DNA from 3 places in the Pararhizobium sp. O133 genome. Region 1 is predicted to be linked to each of the others. Evidence: riboswitches for the same ligand, from Rfam matches in the RefSeq annotation. Region 1 holds a riboswitch; each other region holds the start of a gene.

Region 1 (10,230 bases):
CAATGGTGTTCGCCAATCAGCTTGGCGGCCAGGACGAGCTTGTCTTCGACGGTGCGAGCTTTGCCTTCAATGCCGATAGGACACTTGCTTTTCAGATGAGCCAGTTCGAAGAGAGCATTTCCATCTCCGAGTGGCATCGGAACGGCGACGGCTGGGTGTGCAGGCAGGGCATGATGTCCCGGTTGCCGCAGCAGGAGGAGGCCGATTATCGCGCCTGCCTGCTGGGGTTCCGCGACTACGTTAACAAGAACGGTTTCAAGAACGTCGTGCTTGGCCTCTCCGGCGGCATCGACTCGGCGATCTGCGCCGCGCTGGCGGTCGATGCGCTGGGCGAGGAGCGGGTGCGCACGGTGATGCTGCCCTATCGTTATACCTCGTCGGATTCGTTCAAGGACGCAGAGGATTGCGCCAAGGCGCTGGGCTGCCGCTACGACACCATTCCGATCGAGGAGCCGGTTCAGGGCTTTCTCAATGCGCTGTCGGAAACGTTCGAGGGAACCGAGAGCGGCATCACCGAGGAAAACCTGCAGAGCCGGACGCGCGGCACGATCCTGATGGCGCTGTCCAACAAGTTCGGCTCGATGGTTGTCACCACCGGCAACAAGTCGGAAATGTCGGTTGGGTACGCGACCCTCTACGGTGACATGAACGGCGGCTTCAATCCGATCAAGGATCTCTACAAGATGCAGGTCTACGGCCTGTCGCGCTGGCGCAACACGACGGTGCCGCCGGGTGCGCTCGGCCCCTCCGGCGAGGTCATTCCGAAAAACATCATCGACAAGGCACCCTCGGCGGAGCTTCGCCCGAACCAGACCGACCAGGATTCGTTGCCGCCCTATCCGGTGCTCGACGACATTCTCGAATGCCTGGTGGAAAAGGAGATGAGCACGGAGGAGATCGTCGCGCGTGGCCATGAAGAGGCAGTCGTGCACCGGATCGAGCATCTGCTCTACATCGCCGAATACAAGCGCCGCCAGTCTGCACCGGGCGTGAAGATCACCAAGAAGAACTTTGGCCGCGACCGTCGCTATCCGATCACCAACCGGTTCCGTGACCGATAGACTTTCGAATTTGGGGATGGCATGCGCAGTTCGGTGGAAATCTACACTCTGGAAAGCGGCAGGAGCCGCGTCGTTTGGCAGACGGACCGGCTGGTCGAAGCGCCGAATTTTTCGCCCGACGGTACCGCGCTGGTGATCAACGGAGACGGCTTGCTCTATCGGCTGCCTCTCTCCGGTGGAGAGCCCGTGCTGATCGACACTGGCTTTGCGCGGGAATGCAACAACGACCACGGCATTTCGCCTGACGGCCGGACGATCGTCATCAGCGACAAGACCGAATTCGGCGCCTCGTCCATCTACACGCTGCCGGCAATCGGTGGTACGCCGAAGCTGGTGACGCAAAACAGGCCGTCCTACTGGCATGGCTGGTCGCCGGACGGATCGACGCTCGCCTATTGCGGCATTCGCGACAACGTGTTCGATATCTACACCATCCCCGTCGAGGGCGGCGAGGAGAGCCGGCTGACTTTCGGTGAAGGACGCAATGACGGTCCGGACTACAGTCCCGATGGCGAATGGATCTATTTCAACTCCAGCCGCACCGGCCGCATGCAGATCTGGCGGATACGCCCCGGTGGTTCGGATGTCGAACGCGTCACCGACAGCGAATACGGCGACTGGTTCCCGCATCCGTCTCCCGACGGGCGCCATCTGCTGGTGCTTTCCTATGACGGCGACGTCTTCGACCACCCGCGCGACCTAGATGTCCGGCTCCGCTTGATGGATCCTGATGGCGGCAACGCGCGCGTGCTGTTCGACTTGTTCGGCGGGCAGGGCACCATCAACGTCCCCAACTGGTCGCCCGACGGCGCTGAATTCGCTTTCGTGCGCTATGAGGCGGAAGCATCGCAGTCGAGCTAGTCTGCACAGTATGTCTTAACGATATCGCGTCAAAGTTGCGCGCGTCTGCTTGCGCGTCATGACGTCTCTCCCCATTGTTTCTGTCAAAGCCGGGGAGAGATCAGGACATGCAGTCGAGAGTGGTCATTTTCATCGATTCGGAAAACGTTTCGGCGGCGCGTGCGGCCCAGGTCTTCGGAGTGATCAGTTCCCAGGGAGTGCTGGTGGCCCGGCGTGCCTACGGGGATTTTGCCAAAGGCGCCGGCAGTGCCTGGCTTGACAAGGCGCCGCAATACGCGATCGACACGGTGCAGGTTTGCAGTCCGGCCAAGGGAAAGAATTCCAGCGACATCCGCCTGACGATCGATGCCGTCGAGTTTCTCGCTGGAGATCGAGCCGACACGTTCTGCCTCGTCTCGGGTGATGCCGATTTCACACCGCTGGCGATCCATTTGCGTGGTGCAGGCAAAAGGGTTATCGGTATCGGCGGTGAAAAGGCCTCGCTATCGTTTCGACAGAGCTGCGACATCTTCCATGTCATCGGCCAGCCGGAAAAGGCGGCGAAACCTTCCGCCAACCCAGTTCCTGTAAAAAAGGCTGTCGTTCCCACGACGCCACCCCTGTTGCCGCTTGTTCAAAAAGCTATTCGCACGCTCGACGGAGAGGTGACGGATGGATGGGTCTTTCTCGGCAAGTTGGGGGCGGCTTTGCGGGTGGTAAAACCCGGTTTTCAATTGAAGACATATGGCGCAGCGACCCTCAAGAAGGCGCTCCGAAAGGAGCCTGCCTTGGAACTCGAAACGCGCGAGGCGGGCGATTTCGTGCGCATCAGGCGAAAGGTTGCTATCCTTTCCGCCTGAGGCTTGCCTAAACCAGCCTGTTTAAATGAAACTCGCGCTTGAGCAGGGAACACGGCAGCCGCGTGGCTCAAAACCGATCTCGCGTTGAAACCGCCCAGCCGCAGGCCGCGCCAATAGCTATGCCCATGGCAATCCCCACTGGAGTATTGCCTAACGCGGTTCCTATGACCGCTCCAGCGCCGACGCCGAATGAAATCCCTATGACCATTGCAAAAGCATAAAGCCTGGTTGTGACCACAAGGTGGCGCTGATCCGCCATCTTGCCAAACCGCGCAGCCGCAACCGTGTCCAGATGGTCTTCGACGTCGAGCAGGACGCGGACAAGGTCATGCCGACCGAACAGGCGGCTGACCGTCTTAACCTGCTTGGCTTGGGATGTTGTAGGGCGTGATGACTTCGACCGCCGAGAGCGACGGCATGCCCGGAATGGAAAGCGCATTGCGTCGGCCCATGATCGCCCGGAAAGCGGCGCGGACATCCTTCTTCAAGTCATGGTGCAGCACGTAGTGAATCCGACGTGACATGAGCAGGTCGAGATTGGCGGCGTCGAGGTCATGCGCGACAAAGATTGCGCAGGAAAACCCCGCTGCCGCGAAGGCTGCAAGCACCGCCCGGTTGCCGCCGCCGATCGAATAGACCGCGTTGATCGCAGGATTGGCCGCGAGCGCCTCGGCGGCAAGCGCGCCGGTTGCCGCATCACGGCCAAGGCCTTCGCTGATCTCGACGATTGCGATCGACGGATACCGTTCGCGCAATGTGCGGCGAAAGCCGATCTCACGTTCCTCCTCGCCCCTGAAACGGCTGCTTGACAGGGTAACGAGCACAGTTGCTTGCTGTCCGGCAAAGCGCTCGCCGATCAGATAGGCGGCCGTTTCACCGGCGGCCCGGTTGTCGGCGCCGGCATAGGCGGTGCGCGGCGCGTTTGGCAGGTCGGTCACCAGTGTCACGACGGTGATGCCTGCCTGTTCAGCCCGCGCGACGGCGGCACCGATATCCGGCACGTCAGGCGCCTTCAGCACGATGCCGTCGGTGCCGCGCAGGCGAATGCGATCGAGGCGCTGGACGATCTCCTGCGGCCGCATCGACTCGGCGAAATGAAATCGGCAGCGAAACACCGTTGGCATGAATGTGGCGTTCTCGCTCTCGAAGGCGGCGCGCACCGTATCGGTGAACCGGTCCGGCGCTTCCATGATCACGTCGATACCGAACTTCCGGCCCTGGATTTCGATGCCAGCCTGCTGGTTTTCCAATTCGCGGATGGCGGCATGGACCCGCAGTTCTGTCTGCTTGCGGACGCCGTCGCGGCCGTTCAGCACGCGGTCGACGGTCGCGATGCTGAGGCCAGCCTGGAACGCGATGTCCTTGACCAGAAATTCGTGCGCCATGCAAGAGCCTTTCTGATGTGTTTTTGATGTGTTTCTGCTCTATATCAGCTTTTTCCGGCGGGTATAGTTCATCCATCAAACATCACTCGCCGGGAGGAAAACGGCATGAAATCCGACAATCCGCTGAAACTGCGTTCCGATCGTGTCTGGCTGACCGAGGCGGCCTGCGATCTCGACGACTTCCGCGCTGAGGTTGAGCGCACGACGCAATTGAGCGACTATCCGCATGCGGCAGCGGTCGAGAAGAACGTGCTGGTCTATGACGGTGCGAGTGTGCTGAAGGCTGCAGCGACGACGGAAGGCCGCCGTGCCGTGCTCGCCGAAATCTGCGAGGCCTTTGCCACCGGTCCCGGCATTGTCGTGCTCAAACAGGCTTTCACCGATACGTCCGTGATCGACGCGGCAAGCGCCATCTTCGACGAGATCATCAACGAGAAGCATCGGACGAACAGCGGCGGCGGCGATCATTTTGCCAAGCCAGGCGCCAATGATCGTATCTGGAACTCGCTGGAAAAGCATTGCCTCAAGGATCCGGAGAATTTCGCCGCCTATTACGGCAATGCGCTGATCGCGCTGGTCAGCGAAGCCTGGCTCGGCCCGAGCTACCAGATGACGGCTCAGGTCAATCGGGTCAATCCGGGTGGTGCGGCCCAGTCGGCGCACCGCGACTACCATCTCGGCTTCCAGAGTTCGGCGGTGATCGAACAATTCCCGGCACATGTGCACCGGCTGTCCCCGGTTTTGACGCTGCAGGGGGCGGTCGCCCATTGTGACATGCCTCTGGAAAGCGGGCCGACATTGTTCCTGCCCTACAGCCAGACCTATGTGCCCGGCTATCTTGCGCTGAAGCGCCAGGAGTTCCGCGATTATTTCGATCGCCATCACGTCCAACTGCCGCTGTCGAAGGGCGATCTGGTGTTTTTCAATCCGGCGCTCTATCACGCCGCCGGCACCAATCGCTCGGAAAACATCAAGCGTGTCGCCAATCTCCTTCAGGTTTCCTCGGCCTTCGGCCGGGCGATGGAGACCGTCAATCGCGAACGGATGAGCGGAACGCTCTACCCGGCGCTGAAGGCCATGCTGGCCGATGGACGCCTGACGCAGGCCGAGGCCGCCTGCGCCATCGCCTCCTGCGCGGAAGGTTATTCCTTCCCGACCAATCTCGACCGCGATCCGCCGCTCGGCGGGCTGGCGCCGAAGACACAGGCACAGCTGATGCATGAAGCGCTGGCCGCGGACTGGGACGCCGCGGCTTTCAACGTGGCACTGGCGGCTCAATCCGAGAAGAAGTTGAGCTGATCTCGAACACAAATTGTATGTCACGCTTCCGCCGGCAACCGGGCGGACGTTTTGTGCGTCATGACCAATGGAGGAATGAAATGAGCAAGGATCATGGCCGGCTTGACGGCAAGATTGCCATCGTTACCGGGGGGACGCAGGGGCTCGGGGCAACGATCGCATCGCTGTTTGCCGAGCGGGGGGCAGCCGGCATCGTGATCTGCGGCCGGAATGCCGCAAAGGGCGAGGCCAAGGCCGCCGAGATCGGCAAGGCGACCGGTACACGCGTTGTTTATGTGCAGGCTGATCTCGGCGAGGTCGCCGATGCGGCCAAGGTGGTCGCCACCTGCGACAGGGAGTTCGGCCGCGTCGATGCGCTGGTGAACGCGGCCGCGATCACCGATCGTGGCACGATCCTCGATACCAGCCCGGAACTGTTCGACCGCATGTTTGCCGTCAACGTCCGCGCACCGTTCTTCCTGATGCAGGAAGCGATCAAGGTCATGCGTCGCGAGAAGATCGAGGGCACGATCGTCAATATCGGTTCGATGTCGGCCAAGGCCGGCCAGCCGTTCATCTCCGCCTATTGTGCCTCCAAGGGGGCGCTGGAGACCCTGACCAAGAACACGGCCTATGCCGTGCTTCGCAACCGCATCCGTGTCAACGGCCTCAACATCGGCTGGATGGCGTCGGAAGGCGAGGACCGCATCCAGCGGGAATTTCACGGCGCTGCCAGCGACTGGCTGGAAAAGGCGGCCGCGAGCCAGCCGTTCGGCCGTCTTGTCGACCCGGCTGAAGTGGCGCGCGCCTGCGCCTATCTGTCGTCGGATGAGTCCGGGCTGATGACCGGTTCGGTGATCTGCTTCGACCAGTCGATCTGGGGCGCCTATGACGGTTCGCCGCATCCGGAAGCGGCCATGTGATATCGCATGAGCGGACCGCCTTGCATTCGGCGGCCCGCTATGGGCATATCTGAGGCGTCAGGTGCCCGCGAAAGCGGGAGAATCGGGAATCCGGTGAAAATCCGGAACGTGCCCAACGCTGTGATGGGGACGACCTTGTATTGGGGAACCTTGAATATTTTCAGGTTCCTGCCACTGAATCCTCAATGGATTTGGGAAGGCGGCAAGGTCGGGTGATCCGCAGTCAGAAGACCGGCCTGGTGAGATAGACTGCCCCGCGCGGACGGCGGGAGGTTGCGCATTGTTGGGGATCGAACGATGCTGGCTGAACCACAAGACCGCCTTGTAAAGGCGGACGCATTTTCATCGGACGAGCGCGCCGCCGTCTACCGCGCCATCGAAACCCGCCGTGACGTTCGCGACCAGTTTCTGCCAAAACCTGTTCCAGACGAATTGATCACGCGATTGCTGGCCGCCGCCCATAGCGCGCCTTCGGTCGGCTTCATGCAGCCCTGGAATTTCATTGTCGTGCGCGACGAGGAGAAACGCTCCGAGGTGTTTCGGGCCTTCCAGCGTGCCAACGAGGAAGCGGCGTTGATGTTCGAGGGCGCCGCGCGAGACACCTATCGTTCGCTGAAGCTCGAAGGCATTCGCAAGGCGCCGGTCAGCATCTGCGTGACCTGCGACCCAACCCGCGCCGGCAAGGTCGTTCTCGGCCGCACCCACAATCCGCGCATGGATGCCTTCTCAACGGTCTGCGCCGTGCAGAACCTGTGGCTTGCCGCCCGCGCCGAAGGCGTCGGCGTCGGCTGGGTCAGCATCTTCCATGAGCGGGATATCAAGGCCGTGCTTGGCATTCCGGAGCATATCGAGATCATTGCCTGGCTGTGCCTCGGTTATGTCGATACGCTCTATTCGGAGCCGGAACTGGCCGTCAAAGGCTGGCGCCAGCGCCTGCCGTTGGACGAACTCGTGTTCAACGATGCCTGGGGTGTTCGACCCGGCGAGTGATCAGTTGGTCTGCTGCGGCTGGTAGCCGGGGCCGGTCGGATGTCGCAGGTCGATCGCGCTTTCCTGCGAGGGCAGGAAGCTTGGGCCGACCACCCGAACCTTGCTGTTGGCCGGGTCATAGGGGCGATCGACGACCATGCTTTTCGGGATCTGCTTTTCCGGCGGCTTGCGCGTCGTGATGATGACGATGCCGCTGCCGTCATCCGGCGTGCTCTGGTTTGTCGCTATCTGACCGGCCGGCGTGCAACCGCACTGGCCGGGCTGGCTCAGGTCCCGGGTCTTGTAGGCAAAGGCTGTCGGCAGGTCGGCATAGGGTTCGCCGGTCGCGGCGGAGACCATCTGGTCTGTCTCCTCGGTGGCCAGTGCATGGTAGTAGAGCGACGTCTCCGCGCCCGGGCAACGCCGCTGGCAGGTTTCGGCATCGCGCTGGAAATCGGCCGGGCCTGCATTGGACGAAATCGGGAAGAAGGCGCCATCGCAGGTTCGCACACAGAGGGTGCGAAGGCTGCCCTCATAATCTCCCGAAAGCCCGGAAATATCCGGGAAACCGCTGCCGCCCCGCATCGTGGCGAAGCCCTCGCTGATCGGCGGCAGGTCGCTGAGGATATTGCGGTGGGTTTCCGGCTCTTCGGCCGCGGTCTTCAGGATTTCCTCCTGCTCGTCGGCGCAGCCGTTGACATCGAGGGCGGCCATGATGCGGCGGCGGCTGATTTCGCTGTCGCCGCCCGAGACGAGATACTCGCGCCGCGCCTTCAGCGTCTGGAGGTTCATCTCCATCTGCGAAATGTCGGTGCTGAGGTTTTCGCAGGCCTCCTCCTTCGGGTCGCCGACGATGATGATACTGCTGTGGAGGCTGCATCCCAGCCGCCGGCGCTCACCGCGCGCCTTACGCAGGTCGAGGTTCTGGCGGGAGATGGCGCCGGTATAGTCGCGCAGATTGGCGTTAGAGGCGATGATTTTCGGCAGGCTCGATAGGCGCGCATTCAGCCGCTCGCACACGGCCGAGGCATCGGCGGTGGTCGTCATGACCATCAGAAGCGGCGCAAGCAGCGCTGCGAAGCGAACCGAACGGAAGACCACTGTTCTCTCTCGCCTGGATGAACGTTTTTTGCTTTTTGCCATGCGCGCCGCGGGTTCATGACGGCTGCAATGGATCGTCGTTCACATCATAGCCTCATTCGAAAACGGTGCAATGACGACCATCGGTGAGCGTTAACGGGCGGGCGGAAAACTTTGGAAATGTGGCGTGAGAGCCGCGATGGCCGCTCTCCGCTTCAGGTTCTGTTGCCCGCTTTATGCTGCCCGTGCCATATCGAGCGACATCGGCCACTCAAGCACCGGCCCGCCGATTTCCGCCACCGCTTTCATCGTGTCGAGCAGATCGGTGGTCACCTCCCAGGCGACGGCGACGGCATGGACAGAGCCGAGGCGATGGGGATCGCCGATCCGCTCGCCGGGGCAGCCCATGCGCCGGAACATCCGCTCCAGAAAGACGTCGGTGACGGTGACGATATGGCTGAGGCCGGAGGCCAAGCCAAGCTCGCCGACGCCGCACATCAGTTCTGCAGCTGCGATCGTTACCTGATTGGACCCGCGATCCTGGGAAATCATCGGATCGATGCAGAAGCGGCTGGATTCCCAGACCGAGGCGCTGCGAATTTCAGGTGAGTCGCCGAGCAGGATCGGGAAGGTGTCGTCGAGCATATTGGGGCCGAGCGTCGGCAACAACCGCAGAGCGCCGCGGAGCCGCCCGGTTTCGTCGGAATGGGAAAGCACATAGATCGGGTTGGCATCGTCATAATGGTCGATCTCCCAATCGTCGCGGACGGAGACGTCCCATTTCAGCAGGTCGTGGAAAACTTGCTTGCGCAGCTTGAACATGGCGTCGAGTTCAGCCGGGTGCCGCCGGGCGGCGTGGGCGTTCAAAATCCTGATCATCGTTTGCTCCTGTGATCGAAAGCCAGGAGCAAATGCTGTCAGGAAACGGCGGACGGCAAAACTGTCGGTAGTGACAGGTTTGGAATGCACGCCGGCATGCTACGAAAACCAGTGCGTCCTGTAAGGACGCACTGGAGCAGACTGCTGACAAACCTCTGGCCACAGCCAGGGGTTTGTGATTCAGTGGGACATGTTGAAGAAACCTGCTCCCGAACAGACGGCTCTCGAGATGGTGACGCTCGATGAGCTGGTGCCAAAGGATCATCTGGTTCGCAAGATCGATGCGGTGATCGACTTCTCCTTCATCCATGACCGCGTTGCCGGGCACTACTGCGCCGACAACGGCCGGCCGGCCCTCGATCCGACCTGCATGTTCAAGGCGCTGTTCATCGGCTACCTGTTCGGGATACGCTCGGAGCGGCAGTTGGTGCGCGAGATCGAAGTCAACGTCGCCTATCGGTGGTTCTTGCGGATGAAGCTGACCGACCCGGTCTTTGATGCCTCGACGCTGTCGCAGAACCGCCGCCGTCGCTTCAAGGATACCGACGTGGCGCAGGATATCTTCGATGCGATCGTCGAGCAGGCGATCCGGCACGGCCTGGTCGATGGCACGGTGCTGTACACGGATTCGACGCATCTGAAGGCCAATGCCAACAAGGGCAAGTACGACTTGGAGATGATTGCCAAGTCACGCGCCGACTACTGGACCGATCTCGACCGGGCAATCGAGGCGGAGCGCGCCGCCCATGGCCAGAAGCCGTTGAAGGAAAAAGAGCGCGAGCCTATGGTGAAGGAAACCAAGGTCAGCCGCACCGACTCGGACAGCGGCTATATGGTGCGCGACGGCAAGCCCAAGGGCTTCTTTTACTTGGATCATCGCACGGTGGATGGCCGCCATGCCATCATCACCGACACCCATGTGACACCTGCCAATGTGCATGACAGCATCGTCTAC
Region 2 (10,230 bases), 410 kb from region 1:
TTCCCCGTGGCGCTCAATTTTAAAGGGCCGGTTTTGCCGGCCTTCAGACTGCTGACAAACCCGTCGATTTTTCTCGGCGGGTTTTCTTGTTTGTGGAGTGCGCGCTCAGGTAGTGTTTGTGCGGCCGGGTAGTGTTATCCGAAGCGGGCCATGGCCTTATCCCCAGGCGGGCTTTGAAGCCTTGGTCATTGCGGTTGCGATCTTTTTGATGTTCTGCGCGGCGGCGGCGAGAAGGCATTGCCATCTGACTTTGATCAGGCCGCGGAAGCGTGCATAACGATGGCCGTGAAGCTGTTTGGCGTCGGCAAAGGAGCGCTCGACCGTCTCCTTTCGCCGCTTGTAAATCGCCTTGCCCCAAGGCGTCTTGCGATGAGCGTCTGTTCGCTCGCGGGCATCTTGCCAGACATGGCGGGTGATGGTGCGCTCTGCTTTGGCGTTAGAGGTGCAGGAGGCAAGCAGCGGGCAGTCACGGCAGAGGGCGGGGTCGGAGCCGTAATGCTTGTAGCCGGTGCGGTCGGTGGTGGCATAGGTCAGCAACTGGCCCTGAGGGCAGCGATAGCCGTCCGTCTCGGGCTCGTAGACGAACTTCGACTTGCGCATCATCCCGGCCTTGGGCGGTGTCGGGTTGCGATAGCCGGTCACTCCGAGGATGTCTCTGTCCTCCAGTCCCTTGGCGATGCCCGACGTGGCATAGCCCGCGTCGAGCCCCACCGCACCGACGTTGAAGTCGAAGCGCGCGCGCTGCCGGTCGAGGCGTTCGAGGTAGACGATGCTGTCATGCACATTGGCAGGTGTCACATGGGTGTCGGTGATGATGGCATGGCGGCCATCCACCGTGCGATGATCCAAGTAAAAGAAGCCCTTGGGCTTGCCGTCGCGCACCATATAGCCGCTGTCCGAGTCGGTGCGGCTGACCTTGGTTTCCTTCACCATAGGCTCGCGCTCTTTTTCCTTCAACGGCTTCTGGCCATGGGCGGCGCGCTCCGCCTCGATTGCCCGGTCGAGATCGGTCCAGTAGTCGGCGCGTGACTTGGCAATCATCTCCAAGTCGTACTTGCCCTTGTTGGCATTGGCCTTCAGATGCGTCGAATCCGTGTACAGCACCGTGCCATCGACCAGGCCGTGCCGGATCGCCTGCTCGACGATCGCATCGAAGATATCCTGCGCCACGTCGGTATCCTTGAAGCGACGGCGGCGGTTCTGCGACAGCGTCGAGGCATCAAAGACCGGGTCGGTCAGCTTCATCCGCAAGAACCACCGATAGGCGACGTTGACTTCGATCTCGCGCACCAACTGCCGCTCCGAGCGTATCCCGAACAGGTAGCCGATGAACAGCGCCTTGAACATGCAGGTCGGATCGAGGGCCGGCCGGCCGTTGTCGGCGCAGTAGTGCCCGGCAACGCGGTCATGGATGAAGGAGAAGTCGATCACCGCATCGATCTTGCGAAGCAGATGATCCTTTGGAACCAGCCCATCGAGCGTCACCATCTCGAGAGCCGTCTGTTCGGGAGCAGGTTTCTTCAACATGTCCCACTGAATCACAAACCCCTGGCTGTGGCCAGAGGTTTGTCAGCAGTCTGAGGGCCGGTTTTGCCGGCCCTCTCTTTTTGTCCTCTGTGTTGTGGTGTCAGGGGAGGGCGCGCAGACGATCATTCAGCGCATTCATGTCCCGTTCGTCCGGCGCTTCAGCAAGGTTCATCACCGGCAGGATGGCGCGCAGGTGGTCGTGATGGGTGCGAACGCCATATTCGAGGTCGGACAGGTAAAAGCCATTGAACGTCTTTGACGTCATGGATTCGTTCGACCAGATGGTTAGTTGAACGTCCTCGGCCTGCGTATCCCGGTCGATCCGGTGGGCTAGGTAGCGGGCGGCGCGTTGTTCGCGCGTCTCGTCGCGATAGCGGTATATGCCGCCGCGCAGCACCGTCTCACCGGTCGAAAGCGGAAACTCCTGGTAGAACTGCACGGCCTCGGGCGTCACCGCGATCACCGCATTGGCAAAGATGCCATAATAGATCCAGGCCTTGCGCAGGCGCTCCGGCAGATGCGTCGCCTCGGGCGCGATCTTGACATAATTACGCACGCTCCAGCGGCGTCCGGCATGCGGATTGTAGGTCGCGAACGACCGGCAGAGGCCGTCGACGAAGGGTTCGTCGTAATAGGTCGAGCCGTAGAGATCCTGAAGCGCCGGATGCGCCATCGCGACGTGATAGCCTTCATTGTCGACATCGCGCACGGACTTCCAGTTCACCGGCGAGGGCTGTGTCCAGATATGTCCGGCAGGCAGCATGTCATCGATCCGATATTCACCGAGTTCGGCGGCGAACGGCTGCATCAGGTCCGCGACAGACGGCTGTGGTCCGGGTGCGAAGCGGATGAAGACGAAGCCCATCCAGACTTCCAGATCGAGCGCCACGAGGCCGAACTCCTGCTTGTCGAGCGGAGGGAAAGAGCGGGGGCGGGCCGCGCCACGCAACGTGCCGTCGAGATTGTAGACCCAGCCGTGAAACGGACAGACCAGCGCATTGCGGCAGCTTCCCCTGTCGTCGGTGACAAGCCGTGAACCGCGATGGCGGCAGATATTGTGAAAACCGCGCAGTTCGCCGTCCTGGCCGCGCAGGATCAGCGCGCGCTCGCCGACGACGTCCATGGTGATGTAATTGCCGGGTTCGGGAACATCCGAAACATGACAGGCAATCTGCCAGTGCTCGCGGAAAACATGTTGCTTTTCAAGCTCGAGCAGGGCGTCGCTGTGATAGCACCAGCCTGGCAGGCCTCGACGATCCCAGTCATTGGGAATGCTGATGTTGCGGGTCATTTCGTTCATGAAGCTCCCCATATTTTGCTGAACGTTCATTCAATACAATCACATTTTCCTATAAAATGGAATAGGTTGAGGAAGCGCCGCCAACTAGAAAATATGGATTCAGCTGTGTTTCATTGGCAAGGATTCGCGCCGCAGGCTCCGATGCAGCGATACACTTGGGTGCCCCAAAAGCTATTTTTCCAGTTCGGGATAGACCCGGTCGAGGAAGCCGGGACGCAGCTTTTCGCCGATCATGCAATCCGACGCCGGTGTCGCCTGGGCGGGAATGACCCGCTTCATCTGTTGCCGGCGGCTGACCTCCATCACCAGTTTCTGGCGGATGGCGACCGAGAAGTCTTCCGGCTTGTGAACCGGCAGTACGAAGGAGCCGGGACCGCCGATGACACAGTCGGCATAGTAGCGATCGAGCGCAACCGCGCTGCCGGACGGGCGGATGAGGATGGCGAGGCCGTTGATGATGATGCCATCGGCAACAGCGGTGTTTCGCGCCGGATCGACCGGTGGCCCGAGATTGTTCGGTCCGTCGCCGGACACGTCGATCACGCGCCGCATGCCCTGGTAGGGGTTGGCGGCCAGAAGTTTCGAGCCAAAGAAGATCGCGTTGGAAATCGAGGTGCCGCGGCGGGTGAAGACCGGGCGCGAGGCCAGCTGATCGGCAAAGACGCCGGCATCGTCGGCGTCCTCGATCAGGTGCCAGTCGACCACCGAGGTCTCGTTGACGCTGCCGGCCCATTCGAAATAGCTGATCGTGATGCGCCCGGTGAGGCCGCCCTTGACTGCATTGATGAAGTCTGGATGACGTAGCGCTTCAACATATCCCAACCGTTGGACCTGCGCCTCCTCGATATCCATGGAGCCTGACATATCTACTGCCAGAACGAGAGCAACATCGACCTGGTTGTCGCTGGCAGCAGGCGTCGCGGCAATGCCGCCGGAAAGGCTAAGGAGTATGGCAAGTGTCGTGATCATCGTGTCATCCAATCACCGCTGCCGATCGTATGAAACAAAATGTACCACAACTCGTTGTTGGGAAGACCTGTTCGGCTCCCGTGACGTTCAATAAACGGTGATTTTTTTCACCTTATGTCTATCTTGTAATGAAAGACTGACGGAGTGACCGGCGCAATGCTTCTGAAAAATGATACTGATGCGGTTTTTGTTGATCGGTTCCAGCAGGCGGCGTTCAGTTATTTCCTTGAGTTCGTCAACCCTCAGAACGGTCTGATCGCCGACACCTCGCTGCCGGGCTCACCATCGAGTATCGCCGCGACCGGTTTCGGCCTGTCCGCCTATCCCATCGGCGTCGAGCGGGGATGGATGAGCCGGGAGGATGCGGCGACGCGCACGCTCGCGACGTTCCGCTTCTTCGCCGAAAGCCCGCAGAACCGGGATAAGGACGCCACGGGCTACAAGGGCCTCTACTACCATTTCCTCGACATGGAGACCGGGCGGCGGACATGGCGCAGCGAACTTTCGCTGATCGACAGTGCTCTGCTTTTGGCTGGCGTATTGACCGGGGCTGCCTATTTCACAAAGGAAAATCCGGTCGAGGCCGAAATCCGGTCACTGGCAGCGATGCTTTATGCGCGCGCCAACTGGGCCTGGGCACTCGATGGCAAGGAAGCGCTCTGGCTCGGCTGGAAGCCGCGAACCGGCTTTTTGCCGTTCCGCTGGGAAGGCTACAGCGAAGCGATCATCCTCTACGTGCTGGCGCTGGCATCTCCATCCTATCCGATCGGCAAGGAAAGCTACGATGCCTTTTTACGCCAGTGCGACTGGACGACCGTGAAGGGCAAGCCGTTCCTATATGCCGGGCCACTGTTCATCCATTTGTTTTCGCATGCCTGGATCGATTTCCGCGGTATCCAGGATGCTGCTGTCGCCAGCGAGGATATGGACTATTTCGAAAACACGCGCCGGGCGATCGCTGTTCAGCGGGATTACGCATCGGAAAACCCAGGCGATTTCGTCGGATACGGTTCCGATATGTGGGGCCTGACCTCTTGCGATGGTCCGCCCCGGCCGCGCCGGCTGCAGGATGGTCGCCATCAGGCCTTTTCCGGTTACGCCGCGCGTGGTGCGCCGCAAGGGCCGGACGACGGAACGGTGGCGCCGTGGGCACCGCTCGCCTGCCTGCCGTTCGAGCCAAAAGCGGCGATGTCGGCAACACGGAATATTGTGTCGGCCTATCCCGGCGTTTTGGAAAATGGCCGCTTCCTCGGCAGTTTCAATCCAAGCGTTCCCGGCAAGACGGCGGAAGGCTGGCTGAACAATCGCACCGTCGGGCTCGACCAGGGCATTCTCGTGATGATGATCGAAAATCACCGTACCGGTCTCATCTGGGACATGCTGCGGGAATCGCCGGTCATCCGCCGTGGCCTGAAGCGGGCGGGCTTTTCGGGCGGCTGGCTTTGAGGTAAACGGGCAGCCTGCTGCATAATTCGTGAAATCGGAATCGATTTAAGGAAAAAATTTGCAGTATATTTAAAGTGTTACGGCGACCTTTGCGCGTCATATTTGACGCGTGGCGCTGTAGGAGACAATCAGGCGGCTGCCCTTGAACGACACCCGATATACAGGCAGTTCCTCTGCGCTGGATGCCGAAAGAGCGATGGCCTGGCAGGCGGAGACCTTTCCGCAGGTTTCGGCGTCGCTTGGTGATGGCGAAGGGTGTCTGTCGGTATTCGAGGCCTGGCGCGCGGATAGCGTCTGGCTTGCGGACTGTCTCGACTACCAGAATCGCTTTGCCGCCGGCATGGACGAGCGCACGCGGGGCGCCCATCTGATGGCCTTTTATTGCCATCACCTGAGCATTGCCGCCGGGGCGATCCATCTGAAGACCGGTCTTGTTGCCGATCTCGATCCGCAGCATCTTGCGGTTCGCTTCGAGAGCTATGATCTTCCCGCTCAAGCTTCTGCAGGGCACGTAAGACGCTTTCATTTCCGGTTCAGTTCATTTTTGACCGGCGCAAGCGCCAACGATTTCCACGACAGCTTCGTCAAAAGCCTGATGCCCGTGGTGGAAGCGCTGCAGGCGCGCACCGGCCTGTCGGCGGCGGCACAATGGCGGTTGGCGGCTGACGGGATTACCGGGGCTTTCCTGGAGATCGGCTCCGCTGATGGAGACGAGGAGGGCGCGATCGCTTCGGCGCTTGCCATCGTCAAGCTTCCGGGATCGCCGTTGCTCTCCAGTGAATTGCATTATGAACAGATCGAAGCGGAGCGGGATGGTGTTCCGGTGGAGCGAATATTTCGCCTGAGAAGCGGCTGTTGCCTGTTCTATCGTACGCAGGGCGGCAACTTTTGCGATGTCTGCGTGCTTCTCGATTCGACCGTGCAGAGGAGCCGCCTGCGCGATCATCTCGCCCGCGCAGGCAGTCCTTGACCATTTCGCGCGCCGCGCCAGCTTTGCGGGCGGCACGCGATGACTGTCAGGCCGATTTCAGAAACCGGTCGTTGATGAAGCCGGAGACGACGCCCAGCACGATCCAGAAGGCCAGTGTCGTCGCAAGCGCAGCCACGGCGAATTCCGCGCCGAGAACGGCCGGGACCGCGCTCGAAATGTCCACTGGCTGCGGCGCTCCATAAAGATGCGGAGCGATCAGCAGCAGCAGGCCGGCCGCCTTGGCGACGAATTCACCGCGCAGGACGATCAGATAGAGGCCGGCGCCAGAAAACAGGATCGTTGCCACCCACCAGATTTGCCGGTCCTGCAGGTCGGCGGCCGGGAAGCCCGGCAATTCCGGCGGCAGGCCGAGGGCAGGGAGCAGGTGGACGGCAAGCCAGCCGCAGGCGCCCCAGAGCGCTCCGTTGCGCAACGTGATGGGATAGCCGATGACGAGGCTGACACCAGCCAGAAGCAGGCCAAAGCCCGAGCCCGCCACGAGATTGGCGAGCAGCGTTCCCGAAAATCGGCTCATGCCGAACATGATGCCGCCTTCCTCGTGTTCACCCTCTTCATGCGCGTAGGCAGGCGTGATCGGCGAGAGAGCGGACAGGACATAGTCCACGGGAGATTGCTGCTTCAGATGCGAATGCTGCTGTTCGGTGGCGGGTTGCTCGGTTGCCGGTTGCCCGGCGGCCGGTTCCTTGCCTTCATATTCCTCGGCATGCAGGATCAGCGGGGTCACCCGAAGTTCCTGCGCAGCGGTCATGAAGACACCCGCAATCAGTCCAGCCACCAGCGCGGCCAGAATTGTTTTAATAACCATATCGATATCCCCAGGTTCAAGCGGAACAGCTGCTTTCGACCGCGTTCACGCTTTGCATGCTTGAAATCCCCACGGCAAAAATCGCCCGGTGCCGAAGCACGGACGCATAGATCACCGCCGCCCGGTTTTCATCGAAACCAGGCATTGCTTCATGTTGGATGGCTGAGAAAGGCGGGTCGCCTTTCAGGCGATCAATGGCAAGGAAAGCCATAGGAATGACGGACGTCGTGCGCGGTATCGTGCAGCACGGCGGAATTGGCCAGGCCGGCGCCGAAAACAAGGAAACTGCCGATCAGCAGCGCAAGAATGCCGGTCGTGATGCGGTCGTTGAGGGAGAGCGTTACATTCGAAACATTAGTCTTAGCCATGACAACCTCCGTGATGGCGCGTGGGATTTCTCCCACCAATTGGGCACCGTGCCCCTTATCAACCGGCAGGTTTCCTGGCTCGCGGCGTCAGGTACTTTCGCACCAAGGAGCCTGTCTCGCCTTCCCAAGGTACGGACTTGAAGTCCGCCGCCGCAGTGGCTTTTGCCGGATGTCCGGCATGACAAACTCTGACCGCTCTACAGTCGCGGGGTCGGCCATGATAGAGATGCCCAGAATGGGTCCACCCTTCACGTTCCCATTTACTCCCCGAAAGCGCCTCGCCCCCAGGGAACCAATTGATCCGACGATGATTATGACGTCCCCCCGTCGATGTCAATTCGAGGCTGCGACGCGGCATGCCGCTTTGAAGGGCAAGCTTTGATGCAGCTTCGTCTGTCCGTTGCCGTATATATCTCGGCTCCATGAAGAGATATTGGACAAACCTGCCTTGAAATAACAATGAATGGTTGATTGTATTGCCGTTTACATTTCGCGTGCGGCGGAACAATAGTTCATTAGGAACCTTGATGCAGAATGGCCCGCACGCCTGTACGCGATGAATCACTCTTAGAGAAGACCATGAAAGCGGTGAGGTCCGAACAGGAATTCCAGAATATTCTTCGTCGGTTGGGACTGGCGCTCGACGCATCCCAGATCGGTGTCTGGGAGCATGACACCCAGGCGAACGAAGTGGTCTGGGATCTGCAAATGCACCGGCTTTACGGAACCGGCCGCGAAGAGAAGCACGTCAAGGGCGAAGTATGGACGCAAGCGATCCACCCGGACGATCTTGAGCATGCGCAAGCCGATTTCGACAAGGCAATCGCCACGAAGGGTGCCTATCAATCGGAATATCGCATCATCCTGCCGAGCGGCGAGATCCGCTACCTCCGCTCGCGTGCGCATTGCTTCGAGGAAGACGGCAATATCACCTTTCTCGGCGCCGAATGGGATGTGACCGCGGACGTCCTCCTGAACAGGGAATTGCAGCGGCAGAAGGCGATTGCCGAAACGCGGGCCGTGGAACTGGAGGCAAGCACCCAGCGGATCGAACATGCGGCCCAGCACGACTACCTGACCGGGCTTCCAAATCGCCGCTTCTTCGACCGCCGCCTGGTCGAGCTTTCGAATGATCAGGCGGTCGAGAAACTGGCGATCCTTCATATCGGCCTCGACCGATTCAAGCAGGTCAACGATACGGCCGGCCATTCGGTCGGTGACGACGTCTTGAAATCGGCGGCAAGCCGAATTGTGGCCGCCTTGCCGAAGAGCGCGTTCGTCGCTCGCATGGGGGGCGATGAGTTCGCGGCGCTGATTTCCAATTTCAGTTCGATCGACGACCTCAAAACGGTTGCCGAGCGGCTGGCGCAGCAATTGAAGCAATCCGTCTGGCACAAGGACGAGGTGCTGCGCATCAGTGCATCGATCGGGCTTGCGTCAGCCCATGGCCGCAATGTCACCGAACTGCTGGCCGAGGCCGATATCGCGCTTCACCGCGCCAAGAAGCTCGGCCGGGGCAGGGTGGAAATCTTCTCGACGCAGATGAAGGCTCAGCTCAACAACGAGCGGCGGCTCGCCAAGCAATTCGCGCGCGGGCTGGAGAAGGGCGAGTTCATTCCCTATTACCAGGCGCAGGTCGATGCGCGCAGCCGCCGTATTGTCGGCGTGGAAGTTTTGGCGCGCTGGAACCATCCCAAACGGGGATTGCTGCTGCCGGGGGAGTTTCTCGGTGTCGCCTCCTCCCTCGGCATGCTCGACGATCTCGATGCCGCGATCTTGAAAGCAGCACTGAAAGACCGGAAATCCTGGCTGCGCCAGGGCGTGCGCGTGCCGCGGATCGCGGTGAACGTTTCGGCGGCGCGTTTGTCGGATCCACTGTTGATCGACGAGTTGCACCAGCTTGAGGTCGAGCCGGGCACGCTCGCCTTCGAGCTTTTGGAAACGATTTTCCTCGATGACACCGAGGACAGCGTCTTTTCCAATGTCGCGGCGTTGAAGGAACTGGGCATCGACATCGAGATCGACGATTTCGGTTCCGGCCATGCCTCGATCATCGGGCTGATGAAGCTGAAGCCGAGCCGGCTGAAGATCGATCGGCAACTGGTCATGCCGATCACCACGTCGCGCGAACAGAAGCGCCTGCTGCGATCCATCGTCGAGATCGCCAAGGCGCTTAACATCGAGGTCGTGGCGGAGGGCGTGGAGACGCTGGAACATGCTAAACTTCTGACCCGGCTTGGCTGCGATGTCCTTCAGGGTTGTGCCATCGCCTATCCGGTATCGGCCGGCGACATTCTGGCGCGTCTTGCCGAAACGCAGGCGGAAGCTTTTGTCGAACATCCCTGAAGCCTATGGGATCGCGGTAATCACGATGCCAACAATTCCTCCATCACGGCGATGATCCGACGATGCTGGTGGGCGTGGCGGGTGCGGATGCTGGTTGCGGCATAGATTGCCTGGGCGATCGGCGGCGCGTCCTCGACCGGAAAGGCGCTGCCTTCCTCAACGAGTTGCCGCGCCGTATCGCGGCTGAGATAGGCCGCGCCGCCGAGCGTCTTCAACAGGCCGGTGATGGCGATGTTCTGCCCGGACGCCAGAGGGGCGGCCGACAGATGCGGCAGCGCCAGCCGGTGTGCCCGATCGAAGGCCGGCGAATAGACGGCCTGGATATAGATCTCGGGCCTCAATTCAGCGACGGCGCGGGCACTGGTGCTGACCAACATATAGGTGAGTTCGCCGATCCGCTCGTAATGCAGATCGGGCAGGTAATGCGGCGTGTAAAGAATGGCGAGATCGAGATCGCCGGCGGCAAGGTCCCGGTTCA
Region 3 (10,230 bases), 1.3 Mb from region 1:
CCTATATCGACTATAATCTCATTACCCGCGACATGAAGACGAGCCTGCAGCGCACCTCCGAACAGGTGCTGGTTGCCCGCGAAAGCCAGTATTACAAGGACAATATCGGCAAGGTTACGTCGATCGACGACTTCCTCGGCGACTACCGGCTTTACGCTTACGCCATGAAAGCCCACGGCCTGGAAGACATGACCTATGCCACGGCTTTCATGCGCAAGGTGCTGGAAAGCGACCTCAGCGACGACAGCAGCTACGCCAACATGCTGACGGACGAACGCTATCGCAATTTCGCGATGGCCTTCAGTTTCTCGCAATCGACGGAAGTGGTCCAAAGCGACGCACAGGAAGACGCGCTGATCGGACTCTACAACCAGACCATCACCAACCAGGACGATGCGGTCAAATCGGACTCGGTCTATTTTAACGCAGTGATGGACACCGTCACCAATGTCGACCAGCTCTGGCAGAACGAGAAGCTTAAGAATTACGTCCTGACCGCCTTCGGCTTCGATCCGAAATATATGGACTATGCTCACTTCAAGGGCGTGGTCACCAGCGACGTCAGCGACTCCGGCAGCTATGTGAACGTCAAGGCGGCAGCGTATCTCCAGGGTCTGCAGGACAAGATCACCTCCGTCCAGAATAACGCCACGCCGGCGGAGCTTGCCGACAGCACCAGCGCCGCCCGCAAGCTGATCGCGCAGTATCAGGTGCAGATCAACAATGCGCCGGACTACACGCCGCTTGCCGCCGCCTTCAATTTCCAGGATGACGGCACGCTGGCCAGCGGCGACAAGGCGATGTCGGATGCGCAGAAAGCATCGACCAACGAAGCCTATGTCTTCCAGCAGCCGCGCCTGTCCTCTTCGGCCGCGCAGTTGAACAAGCTTTATTACGATTCGACGATTACGACGGTGGACAATGTCAGCGATATCACCGGTAACAGCCGGATGTTCGCCTATCTGCGCATCGCCTATGGCCTGCCATCGGGTTTCCTGACGTCGACATTCGAAAACATCGTCACCAGCGATCTGAGCGACCCCACCAGCTACGCCAATACGCAGGGCGGGGAATACAACGCCGTCTATAGGCAATTGGCGGCGGCGTTCAATTTCCAGACAGACGGAACGGTGACCGCGGGCAACGCGCAGACGGCGGCCCAGACGACCCAAACCGATGCCCTGTGGATAGCCCGCTATGACGATGCCGACGAGGCGGCCGACGAGGCGCTGATCACGTCCTACAAAACGTTGATCAGCCTGGTCTCCGATGTCGACGGTCTCCTGTCCGACACCAAGATCATGAAGCTGGCGCTGACGGCCGTGGGCCTGGAAAACGAAGGCGATTCTGCGCGCAAGCTGAGAAAGGTTCTGACGAGCGATCTCACCGATCCCAAGAGCTATGTCTATACGCTGAAGGACGAGCGTTACGTCGAACTCGTCAAGGCCTTCAATTTCAAGACCGATGGAACGCTGGGCACGCCGATGCTGGCCCAGTCGGAATCGGAAATCCTCAACACCGCCAAGTCCTATGTCATCGAGAAAAGCCGGTTCGGTACGGAAGACGACAAGACCAAGGCGACGGAAGAGTCGAAATATTACAGCGCCGAGATCGAGAAGATCAAAACGCTCGACGGTCTACTCTCCAACCAACGCCTGGTCGATTTCATCGTCGTTGCCGCAGGTCTCGATCCGGAAGAGGTGACGACGGACTATCTGCGCCAGATGTTCGAATCCGATTTCACCGATCCCAAGAGCTTCATCAACACCGAGCCGAACACGGACGTCTACAAGCAGATCGTCTCCGCCTACAATTTCGACAGCGAGGGCAATCTCGCCAGGCCGACGCAGGGTATCCAGACCCGGCGCGGCTTGCTGGAAACGGAAAACCTCTATCTCAATCAGACACTGGAAGAGGAAAAGGGCGAGGACAATGCCGGCGTGCGGCTGGCGCTTTATTTCCGCCGCATGGCAGAAGGCGTCAACACCGCCTACGATCTTCTCGCAGACAGCGCGCTGTTGCAGGTCATCCAGACGACCTTCAGCATCCCCGAGGAGATGTCGAGCGCCGATGTCGACATCCAGTACGCCTATATCAACAGGGTACTCGAGATCGAGGACCTGCACGATCCGGAAAAACTGGAAAAGCTGCTGCAGCGGTTTACCGCGCTCTATGACATTGAAAACAATGTCGATGTTTCCGGCGCGGAATTGATCCTGTCGAACAGCGGTCGCGGCGGCATCAGCGCCGATACGCTGATGAGTCTGTCGCAACTGCGCCTCGGCGGCTAATTGTTTATCACCCTTTAGCCTTCAGCACCTTGTCGGGATTCATGATCCCGGCGGGGTCGAAGGCGTGCTTGATCCGCTGCATCAGGTCGATCTCGATCGGTGCGCGCACTTCGGCGAGTTCGTCGCGCTTCAACTGGCCGATGCCATGCTCTGCCGAGATCGAACCGTTGTAGCGCAGCACGATACCGTGGACGATCGCATTCATCTCGCGCCAGCGGGCGATGAAAGCGTCCTTGTCGGCGCCGATGGGCTGCGAGATATTGTAGTGAATATTGCCGTCGCCCATATGCCCGAAGGAGCAGATGCGGGCGCCGGGAATGGCTGCCATCACCGCCGCGTCAGCCTCCGCCATGAAGGCGGGAATGCTGGATACCGGCACGGAGACGTCATGCTTGATCGACCCGCCTTCCGGCTTCTGCGCCGGCGACATGCTTTCGCGCATGTGCCAGAGGCTCTTGCGCTGCGCCTCGTTGGTCGCGATCACCGCGTTTTCGACCAGCCCGCTGGCGATTTCCGCTTCCAGCAGCGCCTGCATCATTCGTTCCGCGCTTTCGGCCGAATCGGAAGTGGAAATGTCGATGAGCGCGTACCAGGCATGCGTCGTTTCCATCGGATCGCGGACGCCGGGAATGTGCTTCGCGGTGAACTCGACGCCAAGGCGCGGCATGAGTTCGAAACCGGTCAGTGCCGGGCCGCAGAGGCTTGACGCTTTGTCGAACAAAGCCAGTGCATCGGCGACGCTCCTCAATCCTGCAAAGGCGACCTGATGGCCGAGCGGCTGCGGAAACAGTTTCAACACGGCGCCGGTGATGACCCCGAGCGTGCCCTCGGCACCAATGAACAGGTCGCGCAGGTCGTAACCGGTATTGTCCTTCTTCAACCGCCGCAGCCCGTCCCACACTTCACCGGTCGGCAGCACGACTTCGAGACCGAGGCACAGTTGCCGCATATTGCCATAGGCCAGCACCGCGGTGCCGCCGGCATTGGTGGAGAGATTGCCGCCGATCCGACAGGAGCCCTCCGAGCCGAGCGAGAGCGGAAACAGCCGGTTATGGGCCTCGGCCGCCGTCTGGATATCAGCGAGGATACAGCCGGCATCGGCGACGATGACATTGCCGACGGGATCGATGTCGCGGATGCGGTTCAGCCGTTCCAGCGACAGCACCACGTCGTTTTCGCCCGTACGGGGAATCCCTCCGGCCACATGCCCGGTATTGCCGCCCTGCGGCACGATCGAAGTTCCGGTCACGGTCGCGAGCTTCATGATGGCGGAGACTTCCTCGACGCTGCCGGGTCTCAGCACGAGCGGGCTCGTTCCCTTGTAGAGGCCTCGCGTTTCCACGAGATAGGGTGCGATGTCGCCCGGGCTTGTCAGGGCGTTGGCCGGGCCGACGATTTCAGCGAAGCTTTCGATGAGTTCGGGAGAGATCATAGATGAGCGTTCCATTGGTGAGGCGGTGGGGCTTGCCGCTTGTCCCTTCTCCCCGCGCGCGGGGAGACCATCGCATATGGGAAAGACCCCTCCCCAACCCCTCCCCACAAGGGGGAGGGGCTTAACCTGCCGCTCTGTCCATCATCTGAAACGAGGGTCGGCGGCTGGGTCTCTCCCCCCTTGTGGGGGAGATGGCCGACAGGCCAGAGGGGGTCTTTGCCGCAGGCGGGGAGAGGGGACGATAGAGTGTGTAGCGCGTTCACGGGGCTTCCCCATCCCTTGGCGCGGCGGCCCGTTCGAGCCGGTCGAGGATGGCTTCGCCCAGGCCTTCGTTCGGGATTGCCCCAAAGGCGATGGTCCCGGCGCTCGAGGCGTCGGCCTGTTTCATATAGGCAAAGAGATTGGCGGCGGCTTCGCGCAGGTCACTTGCCGGGCTCAGATCAAGCACCAGCGCGGCCTTGTCCTCGCCCGGCAGCGGCTTGCCGCCGAACCGGATCAGCGCCTCGCCCGGCTGGACGTCGGTGGCATCGAGCCGCACGGCCGCACCCGGCGCATAGTGCGACGCCAGCATGCCGGGAGCCTCGATCGCGGCGCCCGCGGTTTCGGCGCGCAAGACGGTCCTGCCGGTCAGCCTCTCGATATCGGCGACATCGAGGCCGCCCGGCCGCAGCAGGCGGATCTCGTCGCCCTCCACCTTCACGATCGTCGATTCCAGCCCGATATCGGCCGGTCCGTCATCGAGGATCAGAGCGAGCTTGTCGCCGAGGTCTGCTTCGACATGGGCGGCGCTGGTCGGGCTGATCTTGCCGGACGTATTGGCGCTGGGTGCTGCCAGCGGTCGGCCGAAACGGGCAATGACGGCGCGCGAAAAGCCGTCGGGCATGCGCACGCCCAGCGTATCGAGCCCGGCGGAGGCGAGCGAATGCACGGCGCTTTCGCCCTTGAGCGGCAGGATCAGCGTCAGCGGACCGGGCCAGAAGGCCTCCGCGAGCCGGCGTGAGATCGGATCGAAGGTGACGTGCCGTTCGGCCATGGCGAAATCGGCGACGTGGCAGATCAGCGGATTGAAGCGAGGGCGGCCCTTCATTTCATAGATGCGGCCGATGGCATCGGGATTGGTCGCGTCAGCTGCCAGCCCATAGACCGTTTCCGTGGGGATCGCGACCGGCAGGCCAGCCTCGAGCGTTTCGCAGGCCAGCGCCAGGGCGCGGTCCGGTTCGGTGCGTGTATCGATGATCAGGGCCATGCGCTTTCCAAGGGTCGGCGCGGACCTGCAAGTCTCGCCGGCCCGGCGCGCTGACGTCTCCTTTACAGCTCTTGGCGCGGCCTTGCCAAGGGCATTCGCGGCTTCGTCCGCCAATGGACGGCCATTGCCTAAAATCCGAGGGTTCCGGTTAGAACAACGGAAAGTGCCCCGTGTTAACCCATGTAAACCCCGCGTGAACCCGGAGCGAGAATGGCCCAGAAGAAATCCATGCCGAATGACCTTGCGCTGCGTATCGCAACGGCCATGCACCAGATGGGCATAGACGCGGTTCCCCGGAATTACGAACTTGTCTACGAAGCCTATGCCGGTGCCAATCCGGAGCTGGTGCGGGACTTCATCGCGCTGGGGAAATACAAATCCCAGGCTGCGCTGGACGAGCTTGGCCGCAAATATCTTCCGCATCATCACGAAGCCAGCGTCCTTGCCCGCTCGACCACCATGGTGCGGGACGAGATGAGCAATTTCATGACCCTGCTGACGCGGGAAAAGACCTCGCTCAGCGATTACGGCCGCATCATCGGCGAGGCCTCGAAAGCCCTTGGCGACACGGACGAGGCCGGCCAGTCGGTGCTGAAAAATTCCATCCGCGCCCTGCAGCAGGCGACCGAACGCCAGGTTTCGCAGAATGCGGAGCTGGAACAGAGCGTCATCACGCAATCGACCGTCATCGCCGGCATCCAGAAGGAGCTTGCGGATTTCGAGGCGACGAAATTCACCGATGCGGCAACAGGCCTCGGTAACCGCCGCTCTTTCAACAAGGCGCTCGCGCGCGTCTATAGCGAACTGGAGCGGCCGCTTGCCTGCGGCATCGCCATTGCCGAGCTCGACCCCGGTCCGCGCCTGTCCGGCCAGCAGATCGCGGCGCTGCCCGAACACCTGGCCCGCCATATCGGCGGCGTGATCCAGCAGGCATTTCCGTCCAGCGGACTGGCCGTGCGTCTCGACGGCGTTCGTTTCGGCTTCCTGCTCAACACAAGCGATCAGGGTGAGATCGTCCGGCTGCTCTCGCTGCTGCGCGCCAGCCTTCGCGGCACCGAGTTCAAACATCCGAAAACCGGCCGAAGTCTTGGCAACGGCACGCTCTCCGTCGGAGTCTGCACGGCTGATAGTGCCGGCAACGCCTTCGCCCTTGTCAATCTCGCTGAAAAGGCAATGGCCCGGGCGCAGGCGAAGGGCGGTGACCACACGGCCGTTCACGGTGTCGAGGACGAGGCGCCGGTCGGCAGGGATTGGCTGATCTACAAGAAATAGGCGCGGCTAGAGCATCGTTCCCTTAATACGCCCCATTCTGCTGGAAGGAATTTTGGCCAGAACCAAGGCGGCTGGCGAAAAGCGCAGCAGAAGCCGCGGTTGAGACGGCCACCGCCGGTCGTGGCCAAAATTCATCCAGCCCTTCGGGTTGGCTGAAAACGGCCGCCCACTGCGGCGGATGGCTGGACCGATGGATGTCGCATCGCTCTGCGCCATCCTTCTTGTGGATCGGCCGTTTTGAGCCAACAGAATGAATCGTATTAAGGGAACGATGCTCTAGAGGCTGCTGATGATGCGCCGCAGTTGTTCGTTGCGTGCGCCGAGCATCAAGACGTTCTTCAGCGCTTCCTTCGGATCGCGGGTGCGGAACAGAAGGCCATTCTGGTGGATGGCCCGGTTGATGCTGAGCTTGCCCGCCTCGGCGTCCATCTCTGTCGCCACGGCGAAGTACATCCGCGAATAGCCCATCTTGATCTTGTCGAAGAAGCGCTCGTCGTCGCCGATGTCGGAAAAGAAGTTGGCGATATAGAAGGACCAGCGCACATCGTCGAACTTGGCGAATTTCGTGCGTGCCGCCGTGACATGGCAATAGCCGAGATGCGGGCTGCCTGCGAGCGTGCGGTGAAACAGCATCTTCGGAAACTGGATGGACTGGTGGAAGCCGTTGATCCGCTCGTGCGTCACGGTTCCCGCCGTTTCGAGCTTCTTGCCGGTGCGGGCGGCTACCTCATCATGGGTCAGGTACCGCCTTTTGGTCGCGTCCCAATTGTCCTTGTGCCGGTTGATGCGTCCTGTGCGCAGAAACTCGGTATAGATCGCGGCCTTCGGCGATTGAACCGGTTTCTTGACGGCGGCAGCGTCGAAATATTTCAGGTTTGACATGGGCCAGCACCAGAATCACAGCGGCTTGCTGAGCAGGCCGGGGCGAAAACTCTCCATCGGGAAAATTACAGCGTCGAGGTTAACGTAATCTTTCCGGACGTTAACCGCCCATCATGGTGCGGCGCTTGCGTTGCGACACGATTTCACGCGTCGAGAAATGTCGTAAAGAGACGGTCGCTCCGTGACCGGTTCGGTCCGCTGGCTGAAAACGCGGCGTCTGCTGAAATTCTAGATAATTCTGTTGTTTTTGCTTATAAAATATACGGTTCCGCACGTTTTTACGGCAGCATGAACATTGTCGTCATTCTGGAATTGGATGTCGCTAATCGACGCCTGCCCGGCTTTAAGATAGGGCTAGATAAAGACACTCAAGGTGTCGCCTCGATGGGAAGGCGGAGAATTGGGAAGCCGGTCAAAATCCGGCGCTGCCCCCGCAACGGTGGTGGAGCGAAACCTCGGCAAAAGGCCACTGGAGAAATCCGGGAAGGCGCCGGGATAGTCCGAAAGGACGGCTCCAGAGCCCGGAAACCAGCCTTGTGAAGACATTGATGTTTTGGTTGCGGCGGGCAGCCGGAAGATGAACCACGAAACCACGCGCTTTCCCGGCGCGGGTGGTTCCTTCCTGTGCGCGGCAACTCGTGAAACGTGGCGAGCACAAGGAACAGATCATGGATCTCCGCAGCGAAGTTCTCCGCAAATTGAAGACCCGGCGCGCCGGGCATAGCCTGGAACAGGCATTCTACACCGATCCGGGCCTCTTCAAGCTCGATATGGAAGAGATCTGGTACAAGGACTGGCTGTTTATCGGCCATGATTGCGAAATCCCGAAGGCCGGCAATTATTTCACCGTCCAGGTCGGCGAATATCCGGTCGTCATCGTCCGCGATCGCACCGGCACCGTCCGGGCGCTGCACAATTCCTGCCGCCATCGCGGCTCGCGGGTGTGCGCCGGGAGTAAGGGATCGTCCGCCAAGCTTGTCTGTCCCTATCACCAGTGGACCTACGAACTCGACGGCAAATTGCTCTTTGCCCGCCAGATGGGCGAGGATTTCGACAAGAACCAGCATGGTCTGAAGCCGATCCATTGCGAAACCATCGGCGGCTACATCTTCATCTGCCTGGCCGACGCCGCGATGGACTTCCAGCCGGTTCGCGACATGGTTTCCTCCTATGTCACGCCGCACAATCTGAAGGACACCAAGGTCGCCTTCGAAAGCACGATCATCGAGAAGGGCAACTGGAAGCTCGTCTGGGAAAACAACCGCGAATGCTATCATTGCGCCGCCAACCATCCGGAGCTTTGCCGCACCTATCCGGAAGCCCCGACGGCCACTGGCGTGCAGGGCGCCAAGGATGATCCGGTCATCGCCGAGCATTGGGCAAAGTGCGAGGCATCCGGCCTGCCGAGCGAATTCAAGATGGACAGGAGCGGACAGTTCCGCGTCGCCCGCATGCCGCTGATCCAGGAAGCCGAAAGCTACACGATGTCGGGAAAACGCGCCGTCAAGCGCCAGCTGTCCGACGATGTCAGCCAGAGCAATATCGGTACGCTCCTGTTGTTCCATTATCCCTCGACCTGGAACCATGTTCTGGGGGACCACGCCATCACCTTCCGCGTCCTGCCGCTCGGGCCGGAACTGACCCAGGTCACGACAAAGTGGCTGGTGCACAAGGATGCGGTCGAAGGCGTCGACTACAATCTCGAGGAACTGACGCATGTCTGGACCGAGACCAACGACCAGGATCGCCAGATCGTCGAGGAAAACGCTTTTGGTATCCGTTCGCCCGCCTATCAGCCCGGACCCTATTCGCCGGAACATGAGGGCGGCGTGATGCAGTTCGTCGAATGGTACACCAATTTCTTGGCTGACCGCCTGCACGGAGCCTCCACCCCTCTGGTTCGGGTTGCCTGACATGACGATAGCTTCATCTTTCCGGCACTTCGACGAACTGCAACCCTTCAACGACCGGCAACAGCTCCTGGAATGCATTTCCGTCACCCATGAGGCGCCGGATGTGATGACCTTCGGCTTCAAGGCCGACAGGGATAGCTGGTTTCGATATCTGCCGGGCCAGTTCGTCACGCTCGAACTGCCGGTCACGCCGGACGATCCGGTCATGCGCACCTACACGCTGTCCTCGACGCCCTCGCGTCCGTTCTCGATTGCCGTCACCGTCAAGGCACAGGCGGCGAGCATCGGCACGCGCTGGATGTTCGATCACCTGAAGCCGGGCATGAAGCTGAAGGCCTTCGGGCCGCTCGGTGATTTCTCCTTCGTGCGCCACCCGGGTGAGAAATACCTGTTCATCTCGGCCGGTTCCGGCATCACGCCGATGATGTCGATGACCCGCTGGATGGCCGATTGCGCGCCGCAGACGGACGTTACGTTCCTCTCCTGCGCCCGTCAGCCGGACGACCTCCTGTTTCGCGAGGAGCTTGAAAACATCGCACGCAACATGCCGAAGATGAACCTCGGCTTCATCGTCGAGACCCATGCGCCACGCCACGGCTGGCACGGCCTGCGCGGTCGGATCGAAACCTCGAAACTGGCGCTGCTTGCCCCCGATTTCCGCGAACGCACGGTTTTCTGTTGCGGGCCGGAGCCGTTCATGAAGGGCGTGAAGGCGATGCTGGAAAGCGTCGGCTTCGACATGGCCCGCTATCATGAGGAGAGCTTCCAGCCGGCAGCCGCACCGGCGGCGGAGGAACTGGCGATCCGCGATGGAGCGGGGCAAGACGGCGCCACCGTTGCGACCATTACCTTCACCATGGCCGGCAAGGAAGCGAAGTGTCAGCCCGGCCAGACCATTCTGCAGACCGCGCGCGCGGCCGGCGTGCGCATCGGCGCCGCCTGCGAAGGCGGCCTCTGCGGCACCTGCCGCGTCATGAAGGTCTCTGGCGAGGTCGAGATGAACCACAATGGCGGCATCCTCGACGACGAGATCGACGAAGGCTACATCCTGGCCTGCTGCTCGCGGCCGATTGGGGACGTGCAGATCGAAGCGTGAAGCGACCAGCCTGAAGCAGGAGCCGCTGTCCCGCACAGGATGGCGGCTTGCGATCCTGTTCGTTTGACCCCTGTCGCGATATCGCTTACCTTGTATTA

Evidence for each region. Region 1 has a riboswitch for cobalamin ahead of bluB (5,6-dimethylbenzimidazole synthase). Riboswitches for the same ligand answer to the same signal wherever they lie in the genome.
Region 2: another riboswitch for cobalamin. It lies ahead of ACST81_RS10390 (CbtB domain-containing protein); the one in region 1 lies ahead of bluB (5,6-dimethylbenzimidazole synthase).
Region 3: another riboswitch for cobalamin. It lies ahead of ACST81_RS18870 (aromatic ring-hydroxylating oxygenase subunit alpha); the one in region 1 lies ahead of bluB (5,6-dimethylbenzimidazole synthase).

The regions. Positions count from the first base shown of each region.
Region 1 is NZ_CP196426.1:2,561,405-2,571,634, forward strand. It holds gene ACST81_RS12235 (NAD+ synthase) at 1-1,061, shown strand, start outside; gene ACST81_RS12240 (TolB family protein) at 1,083-1,922, shown strand; gene ACST81_RS12245 (NYN domain-containing protein) at 2,030-2,761, shown strand; gene ACST81_RS12250 (LacI family DNA-binding transcriptional regulator) at 3,118-4,146, opposite strand; gene ACST81_RS12255 (phytanoyl-CoA dioxygenase family protein) at 4,252-5,445, shown strand; gene ACST81_RS12260 (SDR family oxidoreductase) at 5,526-6,347, shown strand; cobalamin riboswitch at 6,390-6,601, shown strand; gene bluB (5,6-dimethylbenzimidazole synthase) at 6,645-7,337, shown strand; gene ACST81_RS12270 (DUF2865 domain-containing protein) at 7,338-8,459, opposite strand; gene ACST81_RS12275 (acyl-homoserine-lactone synthase) at 8,631-9,275, opposite strand; gene ACST81_RS12280 (IS1182 family transposase) at 9,466-10,230, shown strand, end outside.
Region 2 is NZ_CP196426.1:2,154,584-2,164,813, forward strand. It holds gene ACST81_RS10360 (IS1182 family transposase) at 157-1,527, opposite strand; gene ACST81_RS10365 (aromatic ring-hydroxylating oxygenase subunit alpha) at 1,628-2,827, opposite strand; gene ACST81_RS10370 (DUF1194 domain-containing protein) at 2,999-3,796, opposite strand; gene ACST81_RS10375 (glucoamylase family protein) at 3,953-5,242, shown strand; gene ACST81_RS10380 (ferric iron reductase) at 5,385-6,212, shown strand; gene ACST81_RS10385 (CbtA family protein) at 6,259-7,038, opposite strand; gene ACST81_RS10390 (CbtB domain-containing protein) at 7,230-7,406, opposite strand; cobalamin riboswitch at 7,454-7,718, opposite strand; gene ACST81_RS10395 (bifunctional diguanylate cyclase/phosphodiesterase) at 7,986-9,752, shown strand; gene ACST81_RS10400 (LysR family transcriptional regulator) at 9,773-10,230, opposite strand, start outside.
Region 3 is NZ_CP196426.1:3,894,954-3,905,183, reverse strand. It holds gene ACST81_RS18895 (DUF1217 domain-containing protein) at 1-2,291, shown strand, start outside; gene ACST81_RS18890 (FAD-binding oxidoreductase) at 2,299-3,723, opposite strand; gene ACST81_RS18885 (L-threonylcarbamoyladenylate synthase) at 3,983-4,969, opposite strand; gene ACST81_RS18880 (GGDEF domain-containing protein) at 5,180-6,241, shown strand; gene ACST81_RS18875 (DUF6656 family protein) at 6,518-7,123, opposite strand; cobalamin riboswitch at 7,478-7,674, shown strand; gene ACST81_RS18870 (aromatic ring-hydroxylating oxygenase subunit alpha) at 7,792-9,036, shown strand; gene ACST81_RS18865 (2Fe-2S iron-sulfur cluster-binding protein) at 9,038-10,132, shown strand.